3 regions of the Geodermatophilus sp. FMUSA9-8 genome follow, and region 1 is predicted to be linked to each of the others. Evidence: riboswitches for the same ligand, from Rfam matches in the RefSeq annotation. Region 1 holds a riboswitch; each other region holds the start of a gene.
What was found. Region 1 has a riboswitch for cyclic di-AMP ahead of WA616_RS03425 (transglycosylase SLT domain-containing protein). Riboswitches for the same ligand answer to the same signal wherever they lie in the genome.
Positions count from the first base shown of each region.

Region 2: it holds a riboswitch for cyclic di-AMP, as region 1 does, so the genes downstream of both, WA616_RS02415 (hypothetical protein) here and WA616_RS03425 (transglycosylase SLT domain-containing protein) in region 1, are expected to answer to the same signal.
Region 3: it holds a riboswitch for cyclic di-AMP, as region 1 does, so the genes downstream of both, WA616_RS17815 (M23 family metallopeptidase) here and WA616_RS03425 (transglycosylase SLT domain-containing protein) in region 1, are expected to answer to the same signal.

Region 1 is NZ_JBAGKE010000001.1:697,272-703,932, reverse strand. It holds gene WA616_RS03435 (LLM class flavin-dependent oxidoreductase) at 1-73, opposite strand, end outside; gene WA616_RS03430 (DivIVA domain-containing protein) at 329-1,219, shown strand; cyclic di-AMP (ydaO/yuaA leader) riboswitch at 1,371-1,534, shown strand; gene WA616_RS03425 (transglycosylase SLT domain-containing protein) at 1,746-2,690, shown strand; gene WA616_RS03420 (class I SAM-dependent methyltransferase) at 2,698-3,351, shown strand; gene WA616_RS03415 (SDR family NAD(P)-dependent oxidoreductase) at 3,376-4,218, shown strand; gene WA616_RS03410 (DUF72 domain-containing protein) at 4,253-4,951, shown strand; gene WA616_RS03405 (hypothetical protein) at 5,026-5,415, shown strand; gene WA616_RS03400 (M18 family aminopeptidase) at 5,397-6,661, opposite strand, start outside.
Region 2 is NZ_JBAGKE010000001.1:492,068-498,728, forward strand. It holds gene WA616_RS02400 (xylulokinase) at 1-674, opposite strand, end outside; gene xylA (xylose isomerase) at 674-1,861, opposite strand; gene WA616_RS02410 (ROK family transcriptional regulator) at 1,964-3,166, shown strand; gene WA616_RS02415 (hypothetical protein) at 3,185-4,195, opposite strand; cyclic di-AMP (ydaO/yuaA leader) riboswitch at 4,447-4,588, opposite strand; gene WA616_RS02420 (DNA-directed RNA polymerase subunit alpha C-terminal domain-containing protein) at 4,765-5,367, opposite strand; gene WA616_RS02425 (serine/threonine-protein kinase) at 5,393-6,661, opposite strand, start outside.
Region 3 is NZ_JBAGKE010000009.1:14,673-21,333, forward strand. It holds gene WA616_RS17805 (M23 family metallopeptidase) at 1-930, opposite strand, end outside; gene WA616_RS17810 (hypothetical protein) at 1,619-2,092, shown strand; cyclic di-AMP (ydaO/yuaA leader) riboswitch at 2,697-2,856, shown strand; gene WA616_RS17815 (M23 family metallopeptidase) at 2,868-4,100, shown strand; gene WA616_RS17820 (DUF1775 domain-containing protein) at 4,217-4,900, shown strand; gene WA616_RS17825 (zf-HC2 domain-containing protein) at 4,942-5,601, shown strand; gene WA616_RS17830 (copper resistance CopC/CopD family protein) at 5,607-6,661, shown strand, end outside.

The DNA of each region.
Region 1 (6,661 bases):
GTGCCTCGCTGGGCGTGCGGCCGGTCGTGGGGTCGGTCGTGATGTCGCTGACCGTGAAGATCCCGAACTGCATCTCGTCCTCCATCTAGTTGAGAGCGCAACTACGGTACCGCGTGCAACACCAGGAGCCCCCAGGCATTCCCGGGCCCGCGTGACCGCGCCGTGACCTCCCCGTCGCTCCGGGTGATCGGTCCGGCACGGCCGGATGTGCCCACTCCGGAGGGGCCCGCGGCGCCCTCCCGCGCGGCAGCGGCGGTGGGAGCCTGTGATCACCGTCTCCGGCGCGCCGGGGCGGGCCGGGTCGGACGGGCACCGAGGGGGAACCGGGATGGCGCAGCAGGACGAGGGCACCGCCCAGCAGCGGGCGGAGGGCGGGGCCGGGCCCCGGCCGGGGAGCGGCCTCGACGGCCTCCTCGGCACGGCCCCGGTGTTCACCGGCGCCGTCCGCGGCTACGACCGCGGCCAGGTCGACGCCTACGTGGACTGGGCCGAGACCGAGGTGCTCGTCCTGCGCCGCGAGAACGACCACCTGCTCACCCGCTACGCCGCCGTCTCGGCCGACCTGCAGGCGGCGCGCGCCCGGCTCACCTCGCTCGTCCGCGAGCGGGACGCCGCGCCCGGCCCGGAGGAGGCGCAGGCCCTCCGCGAGCGCGCGGAGCAGGAGGCCGCGGCGCTGCTCTCCGCCGCCGAGGAGGAGGCCCGGCAGGTCCTCGACGACGCCCGGACCGAGGCGGCGGCGCGCCTGTCCGGCGTCGCGGAGATGCGCGAGGCGGTGACGGCGCTGCGCGACCAGACCCGGTCGGAGGCCGCGGCGGTCCTGGAGGCGGCCCGCCGGGAGGCCGAGGGCCTGCGCCGCGCGGCCGCCGAGGAGCGCGACCGGCTCGACCGGGAGGCCGCCGAGGGGCGGGCGCGTGCCGACGCCGAGGCGGCCGAGCGTCGCCGCGCGCTGGAGTCCGAGCTCGGCCCGCTGCTCGAGCGCTGCGAGCAGGCGCGCGGGTGGCTGCGCCGGCTGACCGGCCAGCTCGACGAGGCGCTCGCCGTGGTCGCGGGGGCGCTGCCCGACGACGTCGCCGTCCTCGCCGACCGCCGGGAGGCCGGCATCGGCAGCGGCGCAGGAGGCGGCTCCGGGGACGGCGCGGCCGCCCCCGCGGACGGCGATGCGTCGCAGCTCACGGTGCTGCAGGGCGGCAGCCGGCCCGAGGTCGCGGCGGCCTCCTGACCGGCGCGGACGGCCGCCCGGCGGGGTCCCGGGGCACCCCGCCGGTCCCGGCCGTCCCACGCACATCTCCGGTCCCGTGTTGTCACGGACCGGTAACGACGCCTACCGTGACCGCGTCCGGTCGGTCGTCTCGTCCCCACCCGGGGAGCCTGACCGGACGCCGCCGAGTCGCGTCCGCACCCGCGGTCGCGAGCCGGGGACCCACCGCAGTCCTGGGGTGAATCGCACCCCGGCGAGCGACCGCTCGCCTGGTGCGTAGGGCTTCTTCCCGCCCGAACCCGTCAGCTAACCCGGTAGGCGGCCACGGAAGGAACGGAGAGTCTCCGCATGCCCGCCTCCGGGCCTCCCCGGCCCGCAGGTGCAGCCGTGCGCGCGCTGCGCGCCCCCGCGTCCGCCTGACGCCGGCTCCCACCTGCCCGCTCCCGGCCCCCCGCCGGGACCCGTGGACCGCGACATCCGCCAGACCGCGTGGCACCGCCCGAACCCCGGGCGACCGCGCACTCTCCCTCGGAGCACCCACCCCCTCATGCGTTCCCGTACCCGCACCTCCGCCGCCGACGCGCCCGCGACCGTCGAGGCCAGCGTCGTCGAGAGCACCGCCGTCGAGAGCACCGCCGTCGAGAGCCCCGCCGTCGAGAGAACCGACACCGCCGTCCTCGAGGCCGTCCGGCCCGCGAGGGTCCGCCGCGGCTCCCCGCTGCTCGGCCCCCGCCGCCCCGCGCTGCTGCTCGGCGCCGCGGCCGCCGGCGCGCTCGTCGTCGGCGTGCTGTCCACCAGCAGCCCCGCCGCCTCCGCCGGCACCGACACCGTCAGCGCCTCGGTGAGCGTGGCCGAGCAGCTCGGCATCCCGCAGCAGCCGGCCGCGTCCGCGCCGGCCGTCGAGGAGACCGACCTCGCGCCGCTGGAGGACCTCGCCGCCTCCCGCAGCCAGCGCTCGGCCGACGAGACCACCGCCGCGCAGGCCCAGGCCGCCGCCGACCAGGCCGAGCTCGACCGCCGCGCCGCCGAGGAGGCCGCGCGGATCGCCGCCGAGCAGGAGGCCGCCCGCCGCGCCGCCGAGGAGGCCGCCGCCCGCGCCGCCGCCGAGGCCGCCGCCGCGGAGCAGGCCGCCGCGGCCGCCGCCCAGCAGCAGTCGACCTCCGCCGCCGCCCCGGCGCCGGCCGCCTCCGCCGCCCCGGCCGCCCGCGGCTCCTTCAAGGAGTACGCGATGAGCAAGGTCGGCAGCGGCGAGCAGTTCTCCTGCCTCGAGAGCCTGTGGGGCAAGGAGAGCGGCTGGAACCCCAACGCGCAGAACCCGAGCAGCACCGCCTACGGGATCCCGCAGTTCCTCGACTCCACCTGGGCCAGCACCGGCATCGCCAAGACCTCCGACGGCTACCGGCAGATCGACGCGGGCCTCATCTACATCGAGGAGCGCTACGGCTCCCCGTGCGCCGCGTGGGCGCACTCCCAGTCCACCGGCTGGTACTGATCGCCGCGTGACGGAGGCCGGTCCCCGGGTCGTGCCCGCGGGCTTCGTCCGCGCGCACACCCAGGTCCGCCGTCCGTCGCTGGTCCCGGAGGTGCGGCTGCACGTCGCCGACGACGTCGTCGCCCTCTGGGAGGCCATGGAGGTCGCCGCGGGCGGCGCCGGTGAGGCGCCGCCGTTCTGGGCGGCCGCCTGGCCGGGCGGGCAGGCGCTGGCCCGCGCGGTGCTCGACGGCGCGGTGCCGGTGGGTGGCCGCCGCGTGCTCGACCTCGGGTCGGGCAGCGGCCTGGTCGCGATCGCCGCGGTGCTCGCCGGCGCCCGGCACGTGCTCGCCAGCGACGTCGACCCGTTCTCGCGGACGGCGGTCGGCGTCAACGCCGGCCTCAACGGGGTGGCCGGCATCAGCGTCACCGGCGACGTGCTCGACCGCGAGCCGCCTGCCGTCGACGTCGTCCTGGCCGGCGACGTCTGCTACGACCGCGAGATGACCGAGCGGGTGCTGCCCTTCCTCGACCGGGCCCGCGCCCGCGGCTGCGAGGTGCTGGTCGGCGACCCCGGCCGCCCCTACCTGCCGCACGAGCGGCTGGAGCCGGTGCTCGCCCTCGACGTCCCCGAGACCGAGGGGCCGGGCCTGCGCCGCACCACCGTCTGGCGGCTGCCCTGACCCCCGGCGGCTAGCGTCCGCGGCGTGCGCCCCTACGACTTCACCGGCACCGCCGTCGTCACCGGTGCCGCCAGCGGCATCGGCGCGGCCCTGGCGCCGCAGCTGGCCGCCCGCGGCACCGACCTCGTCCTGCTCGACCGCGACGGCGACCGGCTGGAGCGCGTCGCCGCGTCGGTGCGGGCGGCCTCCCCGGGGCGGGCCGTGGACACCGTCGTCGCCGACCTGGCCGACGACGGGCAGGTGCGCGCGGCCGCCGACGCGCTGGTCCGCGACCACCCGGCGACGACGCTGCTCGTGAACAACGCCGGCGTCGCGCTGGCCGGCCGCTTCGACCAGGTGACCCTCGAGGAGTTCGACTGGGTCCTCGACGTCAACCTGCGCGCCGCCGTCCGGCTCACCCACGCCCTGCTGCCCACGCTGCGGGCCCATCCCGGCGCGCACGTCGTGTGCGTGTCCAGCCTGTTCGGGCTGATGGCGCCGGCCGGGCAGGTGGCCTACGCGACGAGCAAGTTCGCCGTCCGCGGCTTCGCCGAGGCGCTGCGGCACGAACTCGCGGACGACGGCGTGGGCGTCACCAGCGTGCACCCCGGCGGCATCGCCACCCGGATCGCCGAGACCGCGCGGCTGGGCAGCGGCGTCGATCCCGCGGAGGCCGCGCGGGGCACCGCCGAGTTCTCCCGGCTGCTGCGCTACCCGGCCGACCGCGCGGCGCGGCGCATCGTCGAGGCCGTGGAGCGCCGCCGCCCGCGGCTGCTCATCGGCGCCAGCGCCGTCGTGCCCGACGTCCTCGTGCGGCTCGCGCCCGGCTCCTACGGGCGGGTGCTGGCCGGCGCCGCGCGGCTGGCGGGCCTCCGCCGCGGGGCCTGAGCCCGCCGGTGGCCGTCCACGTCGGCACGTCGGGGTGGAGCTACGACCACTGGGACGGCGTCCTGTACCCGCCGGGGACGCCGCAGCGGGACCGGCTGGCGCACTACGTGCGCCGGTTCGGCACCGTGGAGCTCAACGCAGCTTCTACCGCTGGCCGTGCACCGCCGCCTTCGCCTCGTGGCGGCGCCGGCTGCCCGAGGGCTTCCAGATGTCGGTCAAGGCCCCGCGCGGGCTCACCCACGCGAAGCGGCTGTACGGCCCGGAGGCGTGGGTCGAGCGGATGGCCGCGGCCTGGCACGAGCTCGGCCCCCGGCGGGCGGTGCTGCTGGTCCAGCTGCATCCGGCGGCGGCGCGGGACGACGCCCGGCTCGCGTACTTCCTGTCGCTGGTGCCGCCGTGGATGCGGGTCGCCGTGGAGTTCCGGCACCCGAGCTGGCACGACGAGGCCGTGTTCGCGCTGCTCGAGCGGCACGGCGCCGCCTACTGCGTCATGAGCGGCGCCGGCCTGCCGTGCATGCTGCGTGCGACCGCGCCGTTCGTCTACGTCCGGCTGCACGGCCCCGACCCGGCGCACCTGTATGCCGGCTCCTACCCGGACGCCGACCTGCGCTGGTGGGCCGACCGGATCGGCGAGTGGGCGGGGCAGGGCCGCGACGTGTACGCCTACTTCAACAACGACGGCCACGGCCACGCGGTGCGCGACGCGGAGTCGCTGCGGGCCCTGGTCGGCTGAGCGCGGCCCCGCCGCTGCCGCGAGACTGGGCCGGGACCCGCCGGCGGCGGTGGGCGGAGCCGGGGGAGGACGACGTGACCGAGCCGGAGGAGACGCCGCGCGACGGCGGCCGGGTGGCGCGCACGGTCGAGGACTTCGTCGCGCAGCTGCGCGGCTTCACCGACCGGGCCACCCGGCTCGCCGCGGGCGCGGTGCCGTCGGGGCTCGCGCTGCCGCGGCTGCCCTCGCCGCCGGGGGCGATGTCGGCGGCGCAGGTCCGCTCGATCGCCGCGTCGGTGAAGGCGCAGCGGCAGCTGATCGAGGGCCTGGTCGGGCAGCTGCAGGCCTTCGACGAGCAGCTCGCCGTCTTCGAGCGGATCCTCGACCCGCTGGTGGAGTGGAGCTCCACCTGGGCGCGGCTGGAGGAGTCCTTCGCCGACGTCGTCCGCCGGTCACCGACCGATCCTCAGACCCCGTCCTCGTAGCAGGCGGTGAGCGCCGCCACCACGAGCGGGACGTCGAGCGCCGAGGCCAGCTCGCGGCAGGAGTGCATGGCCAGCATCGGCGCGCCGACGTCGACGGTGGTCAGCCCCAGCCGGGTCGCCGTCAGCGGGCCGATCGTCGAGCCGCACGGCAGGTCGGCGCGGGAGACGAACGTTTGCACCGGCACGCCGGCCTCGGCGCACCGCTCGGCGAACCACGCGCCGCCGGCCGCGTCGGTGGCGTAGGCCTGGTTGGCGTTCACCTTCACCACCGGGCCGCCGCCGAGCTGCGGGGCGTGGGCGGGCTCGTGCCGGTCGTACCGGGTCGGGTGGACGGCGTGCGCCATGTCGGCCGAGACCAGCCGCGAGCGGGCCAGCGCCCGGGGCAGGGCCTGCGGGTCGCCGCCGTCGGTGACCGCCACGACCCGCCGGACGACGTCCTCGAGGAAGCTGCCGCGCGCGCCGGACATCGAGCCGCTGCCCACCTCCTCGTGGTCGTTCGCCACGAACACCTGCGTGCGGGCGCCGGGTGCGGCGGCGATCAGCGCGGTGACGCCGGCGTGGCAGCTGGCCAGGTTGTCCAGCCGGGGCGCGGCGATCCAGGTGCCGTCGGCGCCGGTGGTGCCCGCCGGCTGGGTGTCGGCCAGCACGAGGTCGGAGGCGAGCACGTCGGCGGGCGCGACGCCGCCGGCCTCCGCGAGCGCCTCGGTCAGGCCGGGCTCGGTGCCGAGGTCGCGCGACCACACCGGGACCAGGTGCCGCTGCGGGTCGAGGGTCAGGCCCTCGCGCACCGAGCGGTCGAGGTGGATGGCCAGTGAGGGAAGCCGCAGCGGGGCGCCGTCGAGCCGGACCAGCTCCGTGCGCCCGCCGCGCAGCACCACGCGGCCGGCCACGGTGAGCTCGCGGTCGAGCCAGGTGTGCCACAGCCCGCCGCCGTACGGCTCGACGCCGACCAGCCGGTAACCGGCCTGCCGTACGTCGGAGCGGGGCCGCACGCGGAAGGTGGGGGAGTCGGTGTGCGCGCCGGCCAGCCGCATGCCCGCCTCGGCGAGCGGCGCCGTGCCCAGCCGGAAGGCGACGACGCTGCCGCCCCGCACCACGGCGTACAGGCCGCCGGGGGCGAGGGTCCAGGCGTCGTCCTCGGCCAGCACGGTGGCGCCGGCCGCGGTCAGCCGGTGGGTGAGCTCGGCGACGGCGTGGAAGGGGGACGGCGAGGCGTCGACGAGGGCGCGCAGGTCGTCGCCGGGGG
Region 2 (6,661 bases), 210 kb from region 1:
GTGGTGGACGTGCCCGCGGACTCCGCGGGCCCGAGCACCCGCGGCAGCGCCGGGGTGCGGCCGAAGGCGCGCTCCAGCAGGTCGGGGCGGTACTCCCCCGTCGCCGCCGACCAGTAGCCGGTGCCGCTCGCGTCGCCGCGGTCGGTGACCAGGGCGTCGAGGCTCTGCCTGCCACCCGCCGACCCGCCCCACTGCCCCCCGGCCAGCACCCAGGTCAGCCAGTCGTGCGGCAGGCAGACCGCGGCGGTGCGCTCCGCGTTGGCCGGCTCGTGCTCGGCCAGCCAGCGCAGCTTGGTGACGGTGAACGACGCCACCGGCACAAGGCCGACGGCGTCGGCCCACGCCTGCGGGCCGCCGAGCTCACGGGTGAGGTCGGCGGCCGCGCCGGCGGAGCGGGTGTCGTTCCAGAGCAGGGCGTCCCGCACGACCGAGCCGTCCTCGTCGAGGCAGACCATGCCGTGCTGCTGGCCGCCGACGGCGACCGCGGCGACGTCGTCGAGACCGCCGGCCTGCGCCACCGCCTGCTCCAGCGCGGCCGCCCAGGCCGCGGGGGCCACCTCGGTGCCCTCGGGGTGCGGCGCCCGGCCCTCGCGGACGAGGGTGCCGGAGTCGGCGTCCCGGACGACGACCTTGCAGGCCTGGGTCGAGGTGTCGACCCCCGCGACCAGAGGCATCAGCGGGCGCCGAGGAGGTGCTCGACGGCCAGCTGCGACAGGCGGACCTGGCCGCCGCGGCGCGCACCGGCGGCGTCGGCGTCGAAGTCCTCGAACGCCGAGCGGTCGGCGAGCAGCTGCTCGTAGGACTCGCCGTCGCCGAGGGTCGGCTGCGCGAGCTCCGGCACGGCGGCGTCGGCGAGGGCCTCCTGCACCTCCGGGTCGGCGCGGAACGCGGCGGCCCGCTCCTTGAGCAGCAGGTAGGTGCGCATGTTGGCCGCGGCCGACTCCCAGACGCCCGTGAGGTCCTCGGTGCGCAGCGGCTTGTAGTCGAAGTGGCGGGGGCCGTCGTAGGCAGGGCCGCCGTTCGGGCCGCCGTGCTCGAGCAGGTCGACGGTGGCGAAGGCGCTGAGCACGTCGCCGTGGCCGAAGACCAGGTCCTGGTCGTACTTGATGCCGTGCTGGCCGTTGAGGTCGATGTGGAAGAGCTTGCCCTGCCACAGCGCCTGCGCGATGCCGTGCGTGTAGTTCAGGCCGGCCATCTGCTCGTGCCCGACCTCGGGGTTCACACCCACCAGGTCGGCGTGCTGCAGGGTGGTGATGAAGGCGATCGCGTGCCCGATGGTGGGCAGGAAGATGTCGCCGCGGGGCTCGTTGGGCTTGGGCTCCAGGGCGAAGCGCAGGCCGTAGCCGCGGTCCTCGGAGTACTGGGCCAGGGTGTCGATGCCCTCGCGGTAGCGGTCCAGCGCCGCCGACAGGTCCTTGGCCCCGTCGACCTCGGCGCCCTCGCGACCGCCCCACAGGACGTAGGTCTTGGCGCCGAGCTCGGCGGCCAGGTCCATGTTGCGCATGATCTTGCGCAGCGCGAACCGGCGGACGCCGCGGTCGTTGGCGGTGAGGCCGCCCTCCTTGAACACCGGGTGGGTGAACAGGTTGGTGGTGGCCATCGGCACGACGAGGCCGGTGTCGGCCAGCGCCTGCTTGAACCGCTCGATGATCTTCGTGCGCTCGGCGTCGCCGGTGCCGAAGGGGATCAGGTCGTCGTCGTGGAAGGTGACGCCGTAGGCGCCCATCTCGGCCAGCTTCTCGACGCTCTCCACCGGGTCGATCGCCGGGCGGGTGGCCTCGCCGAACGGGTCGCGGGCATTCCAGCCCACGGTCCACAGACCGAAGCTGAACTTGTCCTCGCGGGTGGGCTGGTTCGCCATGGGGTTCCTTCCGCTGGGCACGGGGTGCTCGTCCGGGTGACGTGGGCCACCGCTTTTGTGCTGCCGTAGAACATAAACGACGGACGCCGCTAGCCTCAACCCGTGTCCGACGGCCGTACCCCCAGCGGTGCCCGGCAGTCGACCCTGCGCGCGACCAACCTGGGGCTGGTCCTGCGCGCCGTCTGCGCGGACCCCGGCGAGCTGTCCCGGGCCGGCGTCGCCGCGGCACTCGGCGCCACCCGCGGGACGGCGGCCCGGCTGGTCGACGACCTCGTCGCCGGCGGCCTGCTCGACGAGGTGGAGCGCGGGCCCGCCGCCCGCCGCGGCCGCCCCGCCACCCCGCTGGCGCCCGGCTCGCGGCCGGCGGGCCTGGGCATGCAGGTCGACGCCGGCCTGGTCGCCGTCCGGGTGCTCGACCTGCGCGGCCGGGTGCTCGCGGAGCGGCTGCGCGAGGAGGACCTGCGCGACAGCGACCCGGCCGCCGCGCTGTCGCTGCTGGGCGGGCTGGCCGCCGACGTGCTGGGCGCGCTGCCCGCAGGCACCCGCGTCGTCGGGGCGGGGCTGGCGCTGCCCGGCCTGGTCGACGCCGGCCGCGGGCTGCTGCTGCGCGCGCCGAACCTGCGCTGGTCGCGGGTGTGCCCGGCCGAGCTGCTGGCCGGCGCCCTCCCCGCGGACCTGGTGCCGGCGCTGGGCAACGAGGCCGACCTGGCCGCGCGCAGCGTCGCCGAGGACGCGCCGGGGCGCCCCGGGCCGCACCGCGACTTCGTCTACCTGTCTGGCCAGATCGGCATCGGCGGCGCCGCGGTGCTGGGTGGGCGGGTGATGACCGGCAGCTCGGGCTGGGCCGGCGAGATCGGGCACGTCTGCGTCGACCCCGCCGGACCGGCGTGCCCGTGCGGGTCCACCGGCTGCCTGGAGCGCTACGCCGGCCGGCTGGCGCTGCTCGCCGCGGCCGGGGTGCCCGCCGACGCCGGCCCCGGCGAGCTGCGCACCCGCGCGGAGGCCGGCGACCCGGCCGCGCGGGCGGCGGTCGACGGCGCCGCGTGGGCGCTGGGCGTGGCCCTGGCCGGGGTGGTGAACGTCCTCGACATCCCGACCGTCGTGCTCGGCGGGCACCTCGCCGAGCTCACCGGCCTGCTGCGCCCGCGCCTGGAGGAGCACCTGGCCCGCCGGGTGCTGTCGGCCCGCTGGCGGCGGCCGGTGGTCGACGCCGGCGGTGCGGTGCCGGCCGCGGGGGCCACGGGCGCGGCGCTCCGGGCCCTCGACGCGGTGCTCGAGGACCCGGTGCGCTGGCTGCCGGCCTGAGCGGACCGGCTCCGGGTCTCAGCCCTGGTAGTTGACGTGCACGTGGTCGTAGTGGTTGGCGGTCACGCCGCCGCGGTCCTCCATGCGCGACCACGAGCCGCCCGGCGAGGACAGCATCCGCTGCTCCCAGATGAGGTAGTCGACGCCGAGCTCGGACCAGTGGTCGATGTGGTACTGCACGATCGCGTCGCCGAGGGCGGCGTCGGACAGGACCATGTAGTCCAGCGCCAGGCCCGACGGGTGCCCGCCCGGGTCGGCCGCGCTGGGCCGGGTGCCGCCGAGGGTGATCGAGGCGGCGCCGGGCACGTTGCTCACCACGGCGTCGGCCGCGGCCTGCACCACCGAGCGCACCGGGCCGGAGGTGTTGCTGATCCGGGCCACCCGGGAGGCCGTCGTCCCGGTGGCGGACGACGACGCCGACGACGAGGCGGACGACGAGGACCCGGACGACGACGCGGCGGCGGACTCCTGCTCTGCCTCCGCGGCGGCGGCCGCCTCGGCAGCCGCGGCCTCCGCGGCGGCGGCGGCCTCGGCGGCGACGCGGGCGGCCTCGGCCTCGGCGGCGAGCCGGGCGGCCTCGGCGGCCTGGGCGTCGCGGACGGCCTGGTCGGCGCCGGCCTGCGCCTGCTGGGCGGCGGTCTCGGCGGCCTCGCGGCTGCCGCGGCTCGCGGCGACCTGGCCGAGCTCCGCGATGTCCTGCGGCTGCACCGCCTGCGGCTCGGTGGCGGCGGGACCGGTCGCGGCCGACAGCCCCAGCGCCTGGGCGACGCTCAACGACTCCGACGTGCCGGCCTGCGCCTCGGCGGCCGGGTCGGGCGTGAGCAGCAGGTTGGCGGCCAGCGCGCCGGCCGCGGCGACGCCGAGCAGCAGCCCGGGGCGGCGGACGGCGGAGCGGCGGGCGGCCGGTCGGGCGGGGCGGGCGGCGCGGCGGGCGGTCCGGGCGGCGCCGCGGGGCGCGGCGGGGACGGCGATCTCCGCGGTGGGGGCGGCCGGCTCCGGCGTGCGGATCTCGGCGGTGGGGGCGTCCATGCGGGGCTGTGCTCCAGGGGTGCGGCCTCGCGGCCCGGTGGCGGGCACGGCGGGGCGGATGTGCGGGCGGCTCCGGCGGTCCGCGGGACGCGGTCGGCCGGCGACCGGCGTCCGGGCGGGGCCGGGCGGTCGCGGGACCGGCGTCGGGGACGGCCGGGGCGGTCAGATCCGGGGGCGCACCCCGGTGCGGCGGAGCCGGCGCGGGGGTGGTGCGGTCGTGCTGAGGGCGCGCGCCATCCGGCGGCTCTCCGTTCTCCCGATGGCCGCCTACCGGGTCAGCTGACGGGTTCGGGCGGGAAGCAGCCCTACCTGCGGGCGGACGGTGTCCGGCCCCGCGGGATTCACCCCAGTGGTGCGGTGGGTCCCCGGCTCGCCCCGGAGGGCGACTCGGCGGCGTCCGCCCGGACTCCCCGGACGGGGACGTGACGACCGGTCGGACGGCGCCACGGTAGACGTCGTTATCGCCCCGTGACAATCTCGCGCCGGTCCGGCGTGACGAGCGTCGCGCGCGCCGTCGGCGTGTCGCCGGTTCCCCGTGCGACTGCGCCGTGGGCCCGCGCCGTGCCGGGTCAGCCCAGCAGGCGGCGCAGGAGGTCGGCCTGGGTGCGCACCGACCAGACGGCCAGCCGGGCGGGCAGCGTGACGGCGGACCGGGCCACCCGGACGCCAAAGGCGAGCAGGTCGGCGTACTCGGCCGGGCGGGGCGCCGTCGCCCGGGGGGTCGTCGCGCGCGGGGACGCGGGGGCCGGCTCGGGCTCGTCGTCGCCGGGGTCCGCGTCGTCCTCCGGGGCGCCCGCGGCCCCGGCGTCCTCCCCGGTCGCGAGGAGGGCCTCGGCCGGGGCCTCGACCTGGGCCTCGGGCACCAGCAGGTCGAAGGCGGTGCGCCGGCGGGGGTCGCGCAGCGAGGCGAAGGACGGGATCTCCGGCGAGGCGGGCCCGCCGTCGTCCTCGGAGGGCAGCGGCAGCTGCGCCGGCGGCTCGGGCACGACCCGGCGGATGGCCGTCACCAGTCCCGGCCCGAGGCCCGGGACGGCGGCCAGTTCCCGGCGGGACAGGCCGGCGAGCGCGACGACGTCGGTGATGCCGGCGCGGGTCAGCGCGGTGACCGCGCGGGTGGGCAGGTCCAGCGTCGCGATCGTCCCCGCCGGCGCGCCCGGCGACCTGGTCGGCATGGCGGAGGACCCTAGTCGGCGCCGGTCAGCCGCCCGCACCGGCGTCCGGGCCGGGCGCACCCGCCGACGCCGGACCGGACGAGCCCGCCGACGGGGCGGACGACGAGCCCGGGGACCCCGGCGACCCCGACGCGGGGGCCTCCGGCTCCGACGGCGCGGGCTCCGACGGCGCGGGCTCCACCGGCTCGGGCTCCACCGGCTCGGACGACTCCGGGGCCGTCGGTGCCGAGTCCTCCGGCTCCGTCGGCGAGGGCTCCACCGGGTCCGAGGGCGCGGGAGCGGACTCCTCCGGCGCGGGCGCCGACTCCCCCGGCGCCGACCCGGCCGGCGCGGACTCACCCGCCCCCGACGGCGCGGCCCCGGTGTCCGCCGGCTGTGACGGGGCGGGCCCCGGCGGCGTGGTCGCGGACGGGGCGGCCGGCGCGGTCGCCGACCCGCTGCCCGGGGCGGCGGTGTCCGACGGCGCCGGCTCCCGCGCCGGTGCGGTGTCCTCGGCGGGCACCGGCCCGGCCGGGGACCCGGCGGCGGGCGGCGCGGCCGCGACGGACAGGGTCACGCGGTCGCCGGCCCGCAGCGGGACGCCGACGGGGTCGAGCGCCGCGACGGTGCCCGGCGCGACCGCCGTCGTCTGCTCGGTCTCCCGGGCGACGGTGAGGCCGAGGGCGGCGAGGTCGGCGGCGACGTCCTCGACCGGCCGGCCCACGTGGTCGCCGGCGGTCAGCACGACGGACGACGCCGCGGCGGCGCTCCCGCCCGACGGCGTCGAGGACTCGGCGGCCTGCGCCGGGGCCTGCCCGCCGCCCGAGCCGCCGGGCCACAGCACCACGGCGAGCAGGCCGGCGAGCACCAGCGCGAGGACCGGCGCCAGCAGCAGGACGCCGCGGCGCCGGGCGGGCGGCTCCCGCACGTCGTCGCCGACCGGCAGGAGGGCGGGCACCGGGCCGGTCGGCGGGCCCGCCCCGACGGCGGTCGGGCCGGAGGTCTCCTCGATGGTCTCCTGGACCGCGGTGAGGAAGGCGTCGGCGTCGGCCGGCCGCTCGGCAGGGTCCTTCACCAGCGCCGCGCCGATGAGGGAGCGCACGACCGGCGGCACGTCCTCGGGCAGCGGCTCGGGCTGCTCGCGCACCTGCTTGAGCGCCACGGCGACCGGGTTGGTGCCCTCGAAGGGCGCGTGGCCGGTGAGCGACTCGTAGCCGACCAGGCCGAGCGCGTAGACGTCGCTGGCCGGGCTCACCCGCCCGCCGGCGGCCTGCTCCGGCGACATGTAGCGCGCGGTGCCGATGACCTGCCCGGT
Region 3 (6,661 bases), on a different contig from region 1:
GGTGCCGATGGGGGCGGCGATGTCCAACCCGTAGGTCATCGTCCCCCACCGCGGACCGAAGCAGCTGCTGACCCGACCGGACGTGGGCTTGACGTAGTTCGACGATCCTGTAGCGACACCGCCGTCCCGTGAAGTGCCGTCGCTGCCGCTGGAGCCGGTGCCGGCGGCCGCGGCGCGGGCCGCGGCCGCCGCGGCGGCCGCCTCCTGCGCGGCCCGGGCGGCCTCCGCGGCGGCGGCGGCCTCCTCGGCCGCCTTCTGCTGCTGCCACTGCTGGTAGGCGTCGCGCTCCCCTTGGAGCTCGAGCAGCCGGATCTGGGCGGCCTGCAGCTGCTGCTCGTAGCCGGCCTTCTCGGCGGTGACCTGGGTGTAGGCGGCCTGCTGGGCGGCCACCTGGGCATCGGAGGCGGCCTTGGCCGCCTCGGCCTCGGCCGCCGCGGCGGCCATGGCGTCCCGGGCGGCCCGGGCCGCGGAGTCGGCGTTGGCCTGCTGCACCCGGGCGATCTCGAGCTGGTCGAGGACGTCGACCTGGGTGTCCCCGACGTAGTCCAGCAGCGCGGCCCGCTGGATCAGCTCGCCGGGACCGGCGGAGTCCAGCAGCGCCGCGGTGGTGGTCAAGGTGCTGCCGTTCATGTAGCTGTCGCGGGCGAACGTGCCCAGGCGGGCCACGGCCGCGTCGATGGCGTCCGACGCGGCCTGCAACTGGGCGGCGGTCTGCTCGGCGGTCGCCTGAGCCTGCTGGAGGGCCTCCTCGGCGGCGAGGTAGGCCGCGCTGGCCGCCTCCGCCTGCACCGTGACGCGCTCCAGCTCGACCTGGGCGGCAGCCACCAGCGCGGCGATCCGGCCCACCTCGGCGGCGGCGGCGTCCTGCGCGGACTGCGCGGCGCCGATCTCGGTGTCGCTGGGGTTCGGCGGCGGTGCTGGAACGGCCACGGCCGCAGCCGTGCTGCCGAGCAACAGCGCACCGCTCAGCGCGCCGACGAGCGCGGTCCGCAGCACACCGGGTGCGACCCACGGGCGGCGGACGCCTCCCGATTCGGTGAACCGCGAGGCGTCCGGGCGGCTCGACAGCATGTTGCTCCCTGGGGAAGAGGGGTGTCGCGTGGAAGAGCTGGCGCAGCGTCCCAGCGTTACCCTCCGTAACAAAGACAACACGCGGAACACTCGCGCAGGAGACCGGCCGGACGGGGCGGCCTCCGTCCACGCCTGTCCCTTCTGTTGTCGTCGAATGTCGAGACAACCTTGAGCGCCGCCAGCAGTCGCACGCTCGGACGGCGTAAGCCCGGCAGGTCGGGTCGGCGGCTTCGGCGGGGAGAAGCGCGGCACCGGAGTCGCGGTCAGGGCGACAAGCTGTCCGGTGGATCCGTCCGGCGACGTCCACGCCGTCCCCCGGGTGGGCAGGACCGTAGATGGCGGTGCCCGGGACGGGCAGTGGCCCCCGAGGGACGGAGCCGGGGCCCGTCCTGACGGTGCCGGTCGGCTGCGCGGCTGCCGCCCCGGCGAGAGTCGGTCCTGACCTCACGGCAGTAGTAGTTACGTTGGTCGGAGTTGGTCGGTGAACCGGCCAGCCGCGCCACAGTGGTCCCGTCCACGCTGAACGAAACCCGAGGAACTGACGACGATGATCCGACCTCCGTCGCTGCCCCACTGGCTGGGCTCGCTCGCCGACAGCCCGGCGTTGCGCTCACGGCTGCGGTGGCCAGCTGCGGCGGCTGGGATCGTCGCCGCCGCCGCCTACGTTCCAGTGATCCCCGCGCAGTGGAACGAGGCGATCTACCGGGGCGTCGTCTCTGTGCTCTGCGTGGCCGGTCTGCTCTTGCTCGGTCTGCTGCTGCTAATCCGGGACACATCGTCCGTCTACGTGGCCGCCTCCCTCCTTTGCCGACTCACGGTGCTGGGCCTCGTCTTCACGCGCTTGATCTCCCCGCTCCGGCCGCTCCAGCGGGGTGGCAGTTGGCTCGACCTGCTCGACGTGGCGTCCTTGGTGTCGGCCGCCGCGATGGCGGTCCTATGCGGGTTCGTGATCGCCACGCACCGTCGAGGCAACCGAGCAGGTCCCGCAGCCTCGCGGCCGACATCGGCGACGCCTCGGTGAAGGAAAGCGGCCTGGCTCCGCGCGGGCACGCGGAGCCTAGGGCGCGATCTTGCTCGGCGACACGTCGACAGGCGGGATTGCGTCGGGATGAGTTTGTGTGAGTTCGGCAGCGACCGCCCGCCCGAGGAGGCAGCTTCCGGTGGCAGCAACGGTGAGGCTTAGCCTCTCCACCTGATCGCCCCCGTGAGCCTCGGCATCAGCGGGGGTGTGAACCTGGTCTCAAACGGGCTGCCTTCCTGCGGCGACGTCTCGGAACGGGGCACGTCCACCGCGTCGCCATGACGTGTCGGCGTCCGGCACCTTGGTGGCGTCGACGCCTGGCGGCGGCGCGGCGCGGCCACCCATCCCTGGCCCCGCCGTCGCAGCCTTCACCTCGGCCTATCTGCAATCAGGTGATGCCGGCGGTCGACTGGAGATGACGCACCAGCCGGCCGTCGAGGGCGGCGGCACCCACCCTCGGTGGCCCGTCAAGTGCAACGAGGTGCTCCATGCGCGCGAACGCGCGCGTGCGGAGCGAGTCGTTACCCAACCGTGACAACTAAGCTGCTTCGTATTACCGTTCCGTCCGGTCCGGCTGAGCCGTGCTCCTCAACCCGAGGGCCTCGAACGGACCTCGCCGAACCGTCCGTGCCACTGGCCGGATGGACCGGGGACCCACCGATCCCCTGGGGTGAATCCTGGCGGCGCGCCTGCGTGCGCTCCAGGTAGGGCGTCTTCCAGCCCGAACCCGTCAGCTAACCCGGTAGGCGGTCAGGAAGAACGGAGAGCCGCCGTCTTGGCGACCCTGCACAACCGCGCCTGCCGCACCCTTCTTGTTCCTCACTCGGCGCACGCCCGGCTCCACCGCGGCCCGGCCCGTCGCCTGCGGCACCTCCTGGTCTCCGCCGTGGCGGTCGCGGCGCTCCTCACCGGTGGCGGGCTGCCGTCAGCGGTCGCGGCGCCGGTCGTCGCGGGGCAGGGCCAGTCCGCCGGCGACGGTCTCCCCGTCGAGATCGAGCGGATCAACCAGCGCCTGGCGATGGCCGAGGAGGAGTTGCAGCGAGCGACGGTCGAGGCCGAGGCCACCGCGGACGCGTCCCGTGCCGCGCAGGCCGACCTCGCCGCGGCCCAGGTGGCCGCGGCTACGGCCACCGCCGAGCTGGAGGCCGCACAGGCGGCCGCCGCGCAGGCAGAGAACGACGTCGCCGCCCTCGGGCGGGAGGCGTTCATGGGATCCGCCCCCCTGGGCGATGCTGCCCTGCTGCTGGATGCGGCCGGTCCGGAGGAGGTGCTGCAGCGCGCAGCCACCATGGACCTGCTCGGCGAAGACCGTGCCGCCCGACTGGAGGCATCCGAGGCCGTTCGGCAGCGCCAGGAGGAAGCCGACCGGGCGGCGCGGGCCGCGGTCGCCGAGCGCGACGCGGCCGCGCGCACCGCGGCCGAGGCCGACGCGGCCGCCCAGGCCCAGCTCGCGGCATCGCAGCAGGCCTACGACGCGGCCGCCGCGGAGAAGGCCGGCCTGGAGCAGCAGCTCAAGGACGCCGAGACCCGGCTGCTCGCCGCCCGAGGCGCCCCCGATCCGATCGCCGCTTGGGAACAGCAGCAGCGCACCCAGCTCGCCCAGGCCAGCGCCGGGGCGGGCGCGCTGGTGAACGGCCGGGTCACCTCCTGCTACGGCAGCCGCTGGGGCACCAACCACAACGGCATCGACATCGCCGCCCCCATCGGCACGCCCATCTTCGCTCCAGAGGGCGGCGTGGTCCTCCAGGCCGGCCCGGCCAACGGCTTCGGGCTGGCCGTCTACATCCAGCACCCCGACGGCACCATCACCGTGTACGGCCACATCAACCAGTACTTCGTCACCGCGGGCCAGACGGTGGCCGCCGGCCAGCAGATCGCCGAGGTGGGCAACCGGGGCCAGTCCACCGGCCCGCACCTGCACATCGAGACGCACACCGGCGGGCTGTACCAGAACCGGGTCAACCCCGCTCCGTGGCTGGCCGCGCGCGGCATCAGCCTCGGCTGCTGACCCACAGACCGGTCGTAGATCGCGATCTTGACGAGGACGGGAACTCCACGGCCGCCGGCGACGACCAATGAACCGTGACTGACTACTCCACTCGTCTCATACGACGCGCCGCGACCGTGGCGGTGTGCAGCCTCGGCCTCCTCCTCGTGGGCCAGGCCCCGGCCGGCGCCCACGTCGAAGCCACCGCCGAGGGCGCACAGGCCGGCACCGGGCCGGTGACCGTCTCGTTCCTCGCGGAGGCCGAGTCGACCACCGCCGGCATCGTCGGGGTGAAGACGCAGCTGCCCTCCGGCATCGACCCGGCCACGGTGTCCCTGGCCTCCGGTCCGGGCGGCTGGGCCCTGACGGCCACCCCCGACGGCTACGAGGTGAGCGGCCCGAACATCGGATCGGGGGTCGACCTGGAGTACGGCATCACGATCGACATGCTCCCGCGCGACAGCACCGAACTGCCGTTCAAGACCCTGCTGCGCTATTCCGACGGCCGCGAGGACGCCTGGATTGAGCTGCCCACCGACGCCAACCCCAACCCCGAACAGCCGGCGCCGGCGATCACCGTCGCTCCCGCACCCCCTGCCCCGACGACGACGGCGCCCAGCACTCCGGCCGCCACGCCGACGGCCACCAGCCCGTCGGCCGGGGCAGACACCACCTCGTCTGCCCCGCAGGAGGCGGCGGCTGTGACGACCGAGGACTCCTCGGCCACCGGGTGGATCGTCGCCGGAGTGGTCGTGGTGGCTGTGGTGCTCGCCGGAGTGCTGTGGTTCTGGCGACGACGCGCCTCGAGCCAGCGGCGATGACGAATCGCTGACGGATCCGGTACGTAGAGAGGTCGAGCGCGATGAGCGGCGATGACCCAGGCGGGCGGTGCGCCGGCTTCCGTGAGGCGATCTCGGCGCGGCTCGACGGTGAGTCACCGGGGATGCCCGTCGCCGCGCTCGATCGCCACCTCGCGACCTGCGCGGCCTGCGCCGCCTGGAGCAGCCTGGTCGCGCAGGTCACCCGCCGGGTGCGGATCACCCCGGCACAACAAGTGCCCGATCTGACGGTGGCCATCTTGGCGGCCCTACCGTCGTCGCCGGCCACGGCGGCCGCCGTCAGACGCCGAGTGCTCGGCACCGCCCTGCGGCTGGCCCTGCTGGCCATCGGGGTGGCTCAGGCCGGGCTGGCCTGGCCGGCGCTGCAGCGGGGCGCCGGCGCCATGAGCGCGCCGGTACACATGGCGCACGAGACCGGAGCGTGGAACCTCGCCGTGGCGGTGGCCTTCCTCGCGGTGGCCGCCGCACCGCGGCTGGCGGCGGGGGCGCTCCCGTTCCTCGCCAGCTTCAGCGCGCTCCTGGCGGCGCTCACCCTGTCGGACCTGGACGCGGGATGGGTGCACGTCGAGCGCGCGGTCCTGCACGTCCTGATGTTCGTCGGGGTGGGGCTCGTGGCGACCGTGGCCTGGCGGGGACGCCGACGTTGGCGCTCCGCCGCGTCCCTGAGGGAGGCGTGGGTATGAGGCGCATGTTCGCCGTGGTCATGCTGCTGGTCGGTGCGGTCACCGGTGGCGTGCTCGTCGACGTGGTCACGGCTCGGCCGGCATCGGCACACGCCACCCTCGCCACCACGACACCCGCCGATGGGGCCCGGCTGTCCGCCGCGCCCTCCGAGGTCAGACTGGAATTCACCGAAGCGGTGGAGCTCGGCGCCGGGTACGCACGGGTGCTGGCACCGGGCGGGGAGCGCGTGGACACCGGGGCAACGGTGGCCGGCGCGGTTGTGACCATCCCGCTGCGCGGTGACCTCTCGGACGCCAGCTACGTGGTGACCTACCGAGTCGTCTCGGAGGACTCCCACCCCATCGCCGGCGCCTACGCCTTCGTGGTCGGTGACGGCGAGCTCGTGGCGCCGCCGGCAGTCACTGGCGCGCAGGACGTCGACTCGGTGGTGGCCGGCGCCCTCCCGGCCGCCCGATGGCTCGGCTTTGCGGGCGTGGCGCTCGGACTCGGCGTCCCGGTGTTCCTGCTGGTCTGCTGGCCGGCCGGTTGGGCCGTGCCGCTGATGCGCCGGCTCACCTCGACCGGCCTGGCCGCGGTCGTCCTCGGCGGGTTGCTGACGTTCCTGCTCCAGGGCCCCTACGCCGCTGGCACCGGGCTCGGTTCCCTCCTCGATCCCTCCGTCCTGGCGGCGACGACTTCCTCCGCGTTCGGTCTCACGCTGCTGCTGCGCGGGCTCTGCGCGCTGCTCCTGGCAGCGGCGCTGGCGGTGATCTGGCGCCGGGGGACACGCCCGCCGGCAGCACTGATCGCCGTCGCAGCGCTTCCGGCTGCCGGACTGGTGCTGACGACGGCGGCCGTCGGTCACCCCGTCGCCGGCCCGCTGCCCGCGCTCGCGGTGCCGATCACGGCCGTGCACGTCGCGGCGATGGCCGTATGGCTCGGCGGCCTGACCGCACTGTTGACCGGTGTGGTGCGACCCGGCGTGCCCGCGGCGGCGTTGGCCGCCGCGCTGCCCAAGTACTCCCGCTTGGCGTTCGGGGCAGTCGTAACCCTCGTCGTCACCGGCATCCTCCAGTCGGT